One region of the Streptomyces sp. TAA486 genome, then DNA from elsewhere that is predicted to be linked to it. Evidence: riboswitches for the same ligand, from Rfam matches in the RefSeq annotation. Region 1 holds a riboswitch; each other region holds the start of a gene.
What was found. Region 1 has a riboswitch for cyclic di-AMP ahead of I004_RS35730 (peptidoglycan DD-metalloendopeptidase family protein). Riboswitches for the same ligand answer to the same signal wherever they lie in the genome.

Region 1 (3,271 bases):
TTTCTCAGCGCGGACGCATCGGTAACCTACGCACCTCGCGCCTCGCGAACCCCGTGCGCCTCGCGAACCCGCGACCCCGCGCACTTCACGAACCCGCGGCCCCGCGCACCTCACGAATCGCCTCGCGAACCCGACGTCCCTCGCGAACCCGCGCATGGAAAGACCGGCGGCCCTGGCGTCGGGGGGTGGTCCACCAGGGCCGCCGGCACTTGGGGGGCGGGGCCGTGCTCGCAGGAGAGGGCCCCCGTCCGCCGCCGCCTCGTCCCCTCCTTTGTGTACGCCGAGGGGCATGGGCGAGTTGTGCGTGGTCCAGCGCACCTCGACGGTGCGAGGCGGCGGCGGCGCGATAGGTCATCGCGACGGGCAGTCGTCGTGCATGTGGAGATGTGAGATGCGGCGTACGCCCGGAGGGCGGGTATACCGCTGTGCGTACGCCCTATGCGCGTGATGCGCGTGCGTACGAGTAGGGGTGCGTATGACGTCGGCGCTGACGGCGGACCGCCGCCGAAGCGGTGTCGGGAATGGTGACGGTGTCGGTGTGGCGTACGGGAGGGGAGCCCGCGGACGGCCGCCCCTCCCGTCGCAGCGGTGTCAGGGCGTGAGGCCCTTGCCCCGCAGCCACGCGGCCGGGTCGATCGCGGTGCCGCCGCCGGGGTGGACCTCCAGGTGCAGGTGAGCACCTGTGACGTTCCCGGTGGAGCCGACGCGGCCGATCATTTCGCCCGTACGGACCTTCTGACCCGCCGAGACGTTCATCGACGACTGATGGGCGAACCAGAGTTCCGTCCCGTCGTCCAGCTGGAGGATGGTGCGGTAGCCGAACGAGCCGGCCCAGCCCGCCTCCTTGATCGTGCCGGAGTGGATCGCGCGGATCGGCGTACCGGAGGAGGCCGCGAAGTCCGTGCCCGTGTGGCCGTTGGACCACAGGCTGCCGGCTTCGCCGAACTGAGAGGTGAGCTGGTAGCCGGAGACGGGAAGCTTGAAGCTCTTGGCGAGCTTGGCCAGGCGGGCGTCCTCCGCCTTCTGGCGCTTCTCGGCCTCGGCCTTGTTCTGGGCCTTCGCGGCCTTGGCCTGCGCCTCCTCGATGGCTGCGTCGCGCGCGGAGGCCTCGGCCTGCGACTGCTGCGACTGGGCCTGCTGGAGGATGCGGGAGCGCAGCGCCTCGCCCGCGTCGGTCTGGCCCTCCTTGGCGTCACTTGCCGTGAGGGCCGCCTGCGTGAGCGGCTGACCTGCGACGTTCTCTTCGGAACCGCCGGCGAGCAGCTTGACGCCCGGGAGCTCCTTGGCCTTCTCCGCCACGTCCGGCATGGAGATCGCCGTTGAGGGCTTCTCCTGCGCCGTGGCGATTCCGCCGGCGCCCACCGCAGCGATCATGCCGACGCCGAGGACGGCACTGCTGCGGGCCATGCTGCCGCCGCGCTGCTTGGCGAGCTTGTGCCGCCCGCGTACGGGCCGCACGGAGTCCTCGGTGGGGTTCCACTCCTCGCCGGGGGCGGCACCCGCGGCGGCGTCGAAGGCGTTCGGCACGGGGGGCATCTCGCCCTGGCCGAAGTCGTACGTGCCGTATTCGGGCGAGGGCGCCGCGAACTCCTGCGTGGCGTATGCCCCGTCGGTCCCGTACCCGTACGTGCCGTCCGTGCCGTACGTCTCGGTCAGCTGCGAGGCGTACGCGTCGTACTGGCCGTACTGGCCCGACGCGTCGAACTGGCTGTACCGGTCGGCCTGCTCGAAGTAGTCGAAGCTGCCGGACTGCTGGTGCGGGTCGTCGTTGCCGTAAGAGCCGTATTGGCCGTATCTGTCGGACTCTTCGTCGTCGAGGTACGGGTCATACGTGCCCTCGGGGGCATGCCTGTTGGACGCCACGGGGGCGTTCTCCTTTCCTTCCTTCTCGCCTACCGGGTTAGCTGACGGGTTCGGAGCAGGAAGGTCTCCTACGAACTGCCCGCCCGTGGGCGGAACTTGCCGATTCACCCCATCCCTGCCGTGTGGCAGGGGGTGGTTCCCCGGTTCCCTTGGTGCAGCGATATCGAGTTGTGGCTCGGGGTGGTGCACTTTCAGGATTCGGCGACGGCGCACGGAGCCGTCTCTCGTGACGGCAGTGACGACCGCGCTGCGTTATGGAACGTTAATAGAGCCGCAGCTGAGATTCCAAGCGGTTCCGGTGAGATTTGTAGCTGCATGACATGCAGGTTCCTGGACAGTAAGGACCAATTGGGGCACGCGGTCACCCAGCATCGCTCGTGGGGTCGCGGTGCGTGACGGGTGAACCGTCCGTGAAGGGCGGTTCCTTCTGCTTGGTGTCCCGACCCGATGTCTCGCCGGGGAGCAGCACACCGACCGGAACGCCGAACGGGCGCTTCACTGCGGCAGTTCGGTCCGGCCCGTACGCACCCCGGCCTCGCCGACACGGACCGCACCCGCGACAACTGCCCCGACCCCCGCGGGCCCCACCCGCAGCCCAAGGCGAACACCCTTGCGGCACACGGTCGTTCAGCGGCAGTTCGGCGGCACGACGATGGGGGCGACTCCGCAGACGTCGCGTGCACCAGACCCGCATACGGACGAGCCACGTCCTCGTCCCGCTGGGGGAGACCGAGCCCACGAGCCGCGTGCACCATCGAGGCAGCTGCGGGCCGCCCGTCCCGCACCCGCACCCCTCCGCCAACCGGCTCCACGCGACCGGGCGAGGCCGGGCCGACTGCCGCAATCCGACCGGCCCAAGCACCCGACCACCCACCCGCCGTGCCCTCCATGTCACGGTTTGTTCCCGTTCCTGACGGGAACCGGGCTGTATGTCCTATTCACAGAAGCTGCTTGCCTGCGCCAGCGCGCTGCGCTCCGTGCTGCCCGACTCCGAGCGGCAGGGACGCGTGCTCGCCGCCATCGAGAAGACCGAGCACGACACACGGCTGGACCCTCCCGTCCAGGGAATCCAGCGAGCCGTGCACGCACTCCCCCTCAGCGACGAGGACCGCGACCTGCTGCACGGCCACTGGCTGGGCCACCCTCTGCATCCTGCCCTCGTGCAGATCCCGCTCGGCACATGGTTCTCCGCCGCCGTCCTGGACCTGATTCCTGGCAAGCGCAGGCATTACGCGCCCGCGATGCTGATCGCCACAGGGCTCGTCGCCGCCGTGCCCGCCGCGGTGACCGGATGGGTCGACTGGGCCGAGCTGCGCAAACCGCAGATGCGCGTCGGCCTCGTGCACGCGCTCGCCAATTCCACCGCGATCCTCCTGTACGCGTCCTCGCTGGGCGCGCGCGTGCGCGG
Region 2 (3,271 bases), on a different contig from region 1:
TTCACCGTGGCGGGAGCCGTGCACAGCGGCAAGGACGCCCTGGCAGCCGTACGCGAGCTGCGCCCGGACCTCGTGCTGCTGGATATGTACCTTCCCGACCTGCCCGGCCTGGAGGTCCTGCGGGAGCTGCGCGGCACCGGCGGGCCGGAGGAAGGCCCGGACGTGCTGGTGGTCACCGCCGCCCGCGACGCGGAGACCGTGCGGGGCGCGCAGCGCGGCGGTGCCGTGCAGTACGTCATCAAGCCCTTCGAGGGGCAGCTGCTGAAGGAGCGGCTGCTCCGGTTCGCGGAACGACGCGAGGCCCTTGCGGCTCTCCAGGCACCGGAACAGCGGGATGTGGACCGGCTGTTCGGCGACACGTCCGCCCCCGGCTGCGACCCTGGCGCTCCTGGCTTCCCGGGCGGCAGCGGCACCGAGGAGTCCGGAGCGCACCGCCCGCATGTGACGGCGGACGGGCCCTCCGGCCGTACGCGGCTGCCCAAGGGCCTCACCGAGCAGACGGCCGGACTGGTGCGTGCCACGCTCGAGGCCGAGACCGGTCCCGCGGGTATTTCCGCTTCCGAGTGCGCCGGACGCATCGGCCTGTCCCGTGTGAGCGCCCGCCGGTATCTGGAGCACTTCGTCTCCGTCGGGACCGCCCGGGTCACCCTGCGGTACGGGACCACCGGGCGTCCGGAGCGCCGCTATCACCGCGTGGATGCGTCCGGACCCGAAGCCCCCGCACACGCCGGTCCGTAAATCGGGCGGAAAGCGTGATTCGCGCCACAGAAATGTTGTGACCAGCGTCACATCGGCGACTTCGCGCTCATCCCGGTCCGTTCAATTCCCTTGCCCCGTAAGGCGAATGGAACGGCATGCCTTAACCCGTACATGCCAATTTCCGCGATCTTCATCTTCGGTGGATTCTGCGCCTTTCTTGTGGTGACGAATTCCTTCTGATTAACGTGCAAGCCCACCGCGTCTCCCGTGCGGTGGTCCGCTGCCGGAACGCCGAATCCTGCCACCGGCCCGCGGAAATCACGCAATCCCAGCCCGGCAGGAGCGGGGGACCCAGGTAAGTGCCGCGCGTTTCGCCCCCTTGGAAACGCACGGCTTGGGGTGAAGCCGCACGCGAATGCCCCCTCGCATTCGCTGCGGCCGGGCTGCTCCAGCCCGAATCCGACAGCTCACCTCGCAGGCGCAGGAGAGGAACAGCCCTATGTCCGGACGCGGTCGACACCGTCGTCAGTCCAATCGCCGTATCCCGCGCGGAGTGTCGCGCACTTCCCTCGCCATTACGGCGGGCGGTGCGGGCATCGCCCTGCCCTTCATCGGCTCGGGCACCGCGAACGCCGCCTCCGTGGACACCTGGGACAAGGTCGCCCAGTGCGAGTCCACGGGCGACTGGTCCATAAATTCCGGCAACGGCTACTACGGCGGCCTTCAGTTCAGCCAGAGCACATGGGCCGCCAACGGCGGCACGGAATACGCCCAGAGCGCCGACCAGGCCACCAAGGAAGAGCAGATCAAGGTCGCCGAGAAGGTGCTCGACAGCCAGGGCCCCGGGGCTTGGCCGTCCTGCGGCGCCAAGGCCGGCCTGAGCGCGGACAGCGCCGCTCCGGACCTGTCGGGCGACTCCGGCAAGCAGGCGAAGGCCGCCACCGGCGACGCCGACAAGAAGGCCGAGAAGACCAAGCCCAAGAAGGCCGAGAAGAAGGACAGCCCGAGGAGCGACGAGAAGTACACCGTCGAGACCGGGGACACTCTCAGCGCGATCGCCCGCGAGCACGACACCAAGGGCGGCTGGCAGGGGCTGTACAAGGCCAACCGGAAGACCGTCGGCTCCGACCCCGACCTGATCCGCCCGGGTCAGAAGCTCAGCCTCGACGGCGAGGCGCGGGCCTCGCGCTCGCAGCCGCAGCGCGACAAGGCACCGCAGGCCGGCGCCACGCACTCGTCCGGCTCGAAGTACGGGAACAACCTCGACGGCTGGATCCGCGAGTCTCTGGACATCATGAAGTCCAAGAACATTCCCGGCACTTACAACGGCATCAAGCGCAACATCATGCGGGAGTCCGGCGGCAACCCGAACGCCGTCAACAACTGGGACATCAATGCCCAGAACGGCACCCCGTCCAAGGGTCTGCTGCAGACCATCAAGCCGACTTTCGACTCCTACCACGTCGAGGGAACGGCCAACAACATGACCGACCCCGTCGCGAACATCGTGGCCGCATGCAATTACGCGGCCGCCAGGTACGGCTCGATCGACAACGTCAACGGACCGTACTGACCGAGCGGTCCGCCGGATCCGATATCGCGGGTCGGCGACCGGATCGGCGACAAGGCCGGCGACAACTCAACACATGTGCGGTGCGATTCAGCATTCCTGCGATTCTCCGAGTCGTCTGCGGATCAGTGATTCGGCGAATCGGCGGTCCACCGCATCGCCACGCCGATGGCGGCTCGTTCACCGGATTTCCTCCGGGGAGCGAGCCGCCATCGGCTTTCCCTGTTCCTCCTTGTCACGGGCGACGGAACGGATTTTGCCGCGGCCTTTTCAGGGCTGGAAGGTCTCCTCGGCGCGCACGGCAACTTCGAGAACCAGCGGCCGTGTGCTGTCGGGGAGTTCGGGAAGCAGCGCATCCAATTCGGCCAGAAGTTCGGCGTGTCCGGTGACACGGCGCGCCGAGCAGCCCAGGGCCTTCGCCATGCCGGAGACGCTGACTTCCTCGAAGTCGGGCCAGGGTGCGGTGTTTTCGTGCTTGTCCGCGAGCCGGTCCATGATCGCGTAGCGCCCGTTGGCGAGGACGACGAAGACGACGCCGACCCTGTAGCGCACGGCGGTCCACAGCGCCTGTATCTGGTAGAGGGACGACCCGTCGCCGACGACCGCCACCACCGGACGCTCCGGCGCTCCCATCCGCACGCCGATGGCCGCCGGCAGCGCGAACCCGAGCGCGCCCATCGCGGCGCTCAGGAACCCGAGAGGCCGCCGCGCCGGCACGAGCGCGTGCAGATCGGGGCGGCTGGAGGGGGTCTCCTCCACGAGCACCGTCTCCTCCGGCAGTCGCCGCGCGAGCTCCGCCAGTACGTGTGCGGCGCGCAGCGGCTCCCCCTCCGCGGGCGGCGGGGGCGGCACGGGCCTCTCGGCGACGGGCCGCACGGTGTCCGGCGCCCGTACGACACCGCCTTCCCCCTTGCCGGCGGACTCGGCGAGCGCCGTGCAGAACTCGGGCAGCGCGGCCACCACGGCGAGTGCGACCGGGGCCCGTTGTGCCTCGGCCGGGTC
Region 3 (3,271 bases), on a different contig from region 1:
GACCCGGTGAACAACGTCAAGATCGGCATCAAGCTCACGCTGCTCCTGGTGATCCTGGGCCTGGTGTATGTGAAGAGGGACGAGGAGAAAGTGCCCTCGTCCCTCTTCGGCACGGTCGGCGCGCTGACTGTGGCGAACATCTTCATCGCCGTCCTCTGGACCTGACGGACGCGACGAAGGCCCTGAAGTCGCCTTCATCGGCGGAGGGTTGAGCCGCCGCACCTCCCCGTACGTCCCCCGGTACTCCCAGGGTTGCGCCCGGTCCGCGGTGCCGCGGACCGGGCGCACGGACGGGGTGGCTCGCGGTCAGCCCGGGCGCACCGCCGAGTGGAACGGCATGTAGCTGACGTCCTCGTAGGTCACGTCCGCACCCGGCTTCGGTGCGTGGATCATCTGCCCGCCGCCGACGTAGATGCCGACGTGGCTGATGTCGTCGTAGAAGAAGACCAGGTCGCCGGCCTTCATCTCGGACTTGGCGACCTTCGTGCCTACCTTGACCTGGTCCCACGTCGTGCGGGGCAGCGAGATGCCGGCCGCCTTCCACGCCCCCTGTGTCAGGCCGGAGCAGTCGAAGGAGGTGGGGCCCGTAGCGCCCCACACGTACGGCTTGCCCAACTGCGCCTTGGCGTAGGCGAGGACCTTCTCGGTCTGCGCCGACTGCGAGCCCCCGCCGCCCTTGCCCGCATCCTGGCGCGCCTCCTCGGCGCGCTCCGCGGCCTTGCGGGCCGCTTCTTGCTTCTTCTTCTCGATCGCCGCCAGGCGTGCCTTCTCCTCGGCCGTCAGCTTCGACAGCAGTTTCCGTGCCTCGGAGAGCTTGTCCTGCACTTCCTGCTTGTTCTTCTTCAGCGCCTGCTGGGAGGCGTTGAGCGACGCGAGCTCCTCGGTGGCGTGCTCCCGCTTGCTCTGCGCCGCCTTCTGCCGCTTCTCGAAGTCGGCGACGGCTTCCTTCTGACGGCCGCTCATCCGGTCCAGCACGTGCGTCTGCTGGAAGAACTGCTGCGGGTCCTCGGTGAGCAGGAGGGTCGCCGTCTGGGACATGCCGCCGGAACGGTACTGCGCCGTCGCGTAGTTGCCGAGGGTACGGCGCGCGTCGTTGAGCTTCGCGGTGCGCTCGGCCGCCTCGTCGAGGGATCTGTCCGCCTTCTTGCGCTGGGCGTCCGCCTTCTCCTTGGCCGCGTTGTACTTCTGCGTCGAGGTCTCGGCCTGCTGGTAGAGCTTGTCGACCTTCTTCTTGACCTCGGAGATCGACGGCTTGCCGTCGTCCGGTGCGGCCTGAGCGCTCTGGGAGAGCAGGGAGACGGAGGCGAGCGCGGCGGTGGTGATCCCGAGCACTCCGCGCTTCGTCGAGGCGGTCTTCAGTATTCGGGCGCGCGGCTTGCGATGTGACGCCAAGACCGGCAGCTCCTTCCGTGAACCGCCTACCGGGTTAGCTGACGGGTTCGGGCTCTCGGAAGGCTGCCCTACGGGTCGTGCGCGGTGCTTCCGCGGTGCGACTTCCCGATTCACCCCGGGTGCGTACGCCGGACTTGCGCGTGCGCGGTGGGTCCCCGGCTCCGTGGGCAGAGCCCTTCGGATGACCGTCGGATTCGGCGGAGGCGGCCCGTGCCGACGCTTTCGCCGGCGATTGGTGCGGACCGCCTGGCACGGCACGGTAGCGAGATGTGGGGCGTCTGTGAAGGCCGTTAGGTGATACGTCCGATATCTGTTCGTTATCCCGTGAGGGAGGTGGCGGTGCGGTGTCGGCGCGGCAATCTAGACTTCTCCGACGATGAGCAGCCTCTTCGACGACAGCTTTCTGGCGGACCTCGCACCCGTGCGCGCGCAGGACAGTGCCTCCCCCGGGCAGGACGGCCCGAGCAGTTCCGACGGGCCTTCGGGCGGCCCCGGAAACGGCTCAGGCGAAGGCCCCGGTGGCCGTTACGGAGGCGGCACGGGAGGCTCGTCGTCGTACCACCGGGGCGGCTCACCCCGTACGGTCGTCGACCCGGAAGCGCTGCTGGCGGAGCTGAACGAGTCGCAGCGTGCGGCCGTCGTGCACTCCGGTTCGCCGCTGCTGATCGTCGCGGGCGCCGGCTCGGGCAAGACCCGTGTGCTCACGCACCGCATCGCCCATCTCCTCTCGGCACGCCATGTCCACCCCGGGCAGATTCTCGCCATCACCTTCACCAACAAGGCGGCCGGCGAGATGAAGGAGCGCGTCGAGGAACTCATCGGCCCCCGCGCCCAGTCGATGTGGGTGTCCACCTTCCACAGCGCGTGCGTACGCATCCTGCGCCGTGAGAGCAAGAAGCTCGGCTTCACTTCGTCCTTCTCGATCTATGACGCGGCCGACTCCAAGCGGCTGATGGCGCTGGTGTGCCGGGACCTCGACCTGGACCCGAAGCGGTATCCGCCGAAGGCGTTCAGCGCCAAGATCTCCAACCTCAAGAACGAGCTGATCGACGACGAGGACTTCTCCGGGCAGGCGTCCGACAACTATGAGAAGACTCTCGCCGAGGCGTACACGATGTACCAGTCGCGGCTGCGCGAGGCCAACGCGCTGGACTTCGACGACATCATCATGACGACGGTCCATCTGCTCCAGGCGTTCCCGGACGTCGCCGAGCACTACCGGCGCCGTTTCCGCCACGTCCTCGTCGACGAGTACCAGGACACCAACCACGCCCAGTACATGCTGGTGCGCGAACTCGTCGGCACCGGTGAGCCGGCCGGACGGCAGCCCCGCGCCGAGGACGAGGAGGTCGGCGAGGAGCAGGAGGAGCGGCCGGCCCCTCCGATGGCCGAACTGTGCGTGGTCGGCGACGCCGACCAGTCCATCTACGCCTTCCGCGGCGCCACGATCCGCAACATCCTCCAATTCGAGGAGGACTATCCGGACGCCACGACGATCCTCCTCGAGCAGAACTACCGCTCCACGCAGACGATCCTCAGCGCCGCCAACGCCGTGATCGAGCGGAACGAGAACCGCCGTCCGAAGAACCTGTGGACGGAGTCCGGCGCGGGCGCCCGCATCACCGGCTACGTCTCGGACACCGAGCACGACGAAGCGCAGTTCGTCGCCGACGAGATCGACAGGCTCACCGACGCGGGCGAGGCCAGGGCCGGCGACGTGGCGGTCTTCTACCGCACGAACGCACAGTCGCGTGTCTTCGAAGAGGTCTTCATCCGCGTCGGGCTGCCGTACAAGGTCGTCGGCGGTGTCCGCTTCTACGAGCGCCGTGAAGTCCGGGACGTGCTGGCCTATCTGCGGGTCCTGGCCAACCCGGAGGAC

Region 2: it holds a riboswitch for cyclic di-AMP, as region 1 does, so the genes downstream of both, I004_RS37465 (transglycosylase family protein) here and I004_RS35730 (peptidoglycan DD-metalloendopeptidase family protein) in region 1, are expected to answer to the same signal.
Region 3: it holds a riboswitch for cyclic di-AMP, as region 1 does, so the genes downstream of both, I004_RS0100725 (NlpC/P60 family protein) here and I004_RS35730 (peptidoglycan DD-metalloendopeptidase family protein) in region 1, are expected to answer to the same signal.

What each region holds. Positions count from the first base shown of each region.
Region 1 covers NZ_AUEV01000018.1:161,163-164,433, reverse strand. The annotation lists gene I004_RS35730 (peptidoglycan DD-metalloendopeptidase family protein) at 592-1,536, opposite strand; cyclic di-AMP (ydaO/yuaA leader) riboswitch at 1,875-2,033, opposite strand; gene I004_RS0124105 (Rieske (2Fe-2S) protein) at 2,793-3,271, shown strand, end outside.
Region 2 covers NZ_AUEV01000003.1:265,930-269,200, forward strand. The annotation lists gene I004_RS0107915 (response regulator) at 1-738, shown strand, start outside; cyclic di-AMP (ydaO/yuaA leader) riboswitch at 1,015-1,193, shown strand; gene I004_RS37465 (transglycosylase family protein) at 1,253-2,272, shown strand; gene I004_RS0107925 (thiamine pyrophosphate-dependent enzyme) at 2,540-3,271, opposite strand, start outside.
Region 3 covers NZ_AUEV01000001.1:139,564-142,834, forward strand. The annotation lists gene I004_RS0100720 (hypothetical protein) at 1-165, shown strand, start outside; gene I004_RS0100725 (NlpC/P60 family protein) at 307-1,392, opposite strand; cyclic di-AMP (ydaO/yuaA leader) riboswitch at 1,400-1,602, opposite strand; gene pcrA (DNA helicase PcrA) at 1,769-3,271, shown strand, end outside.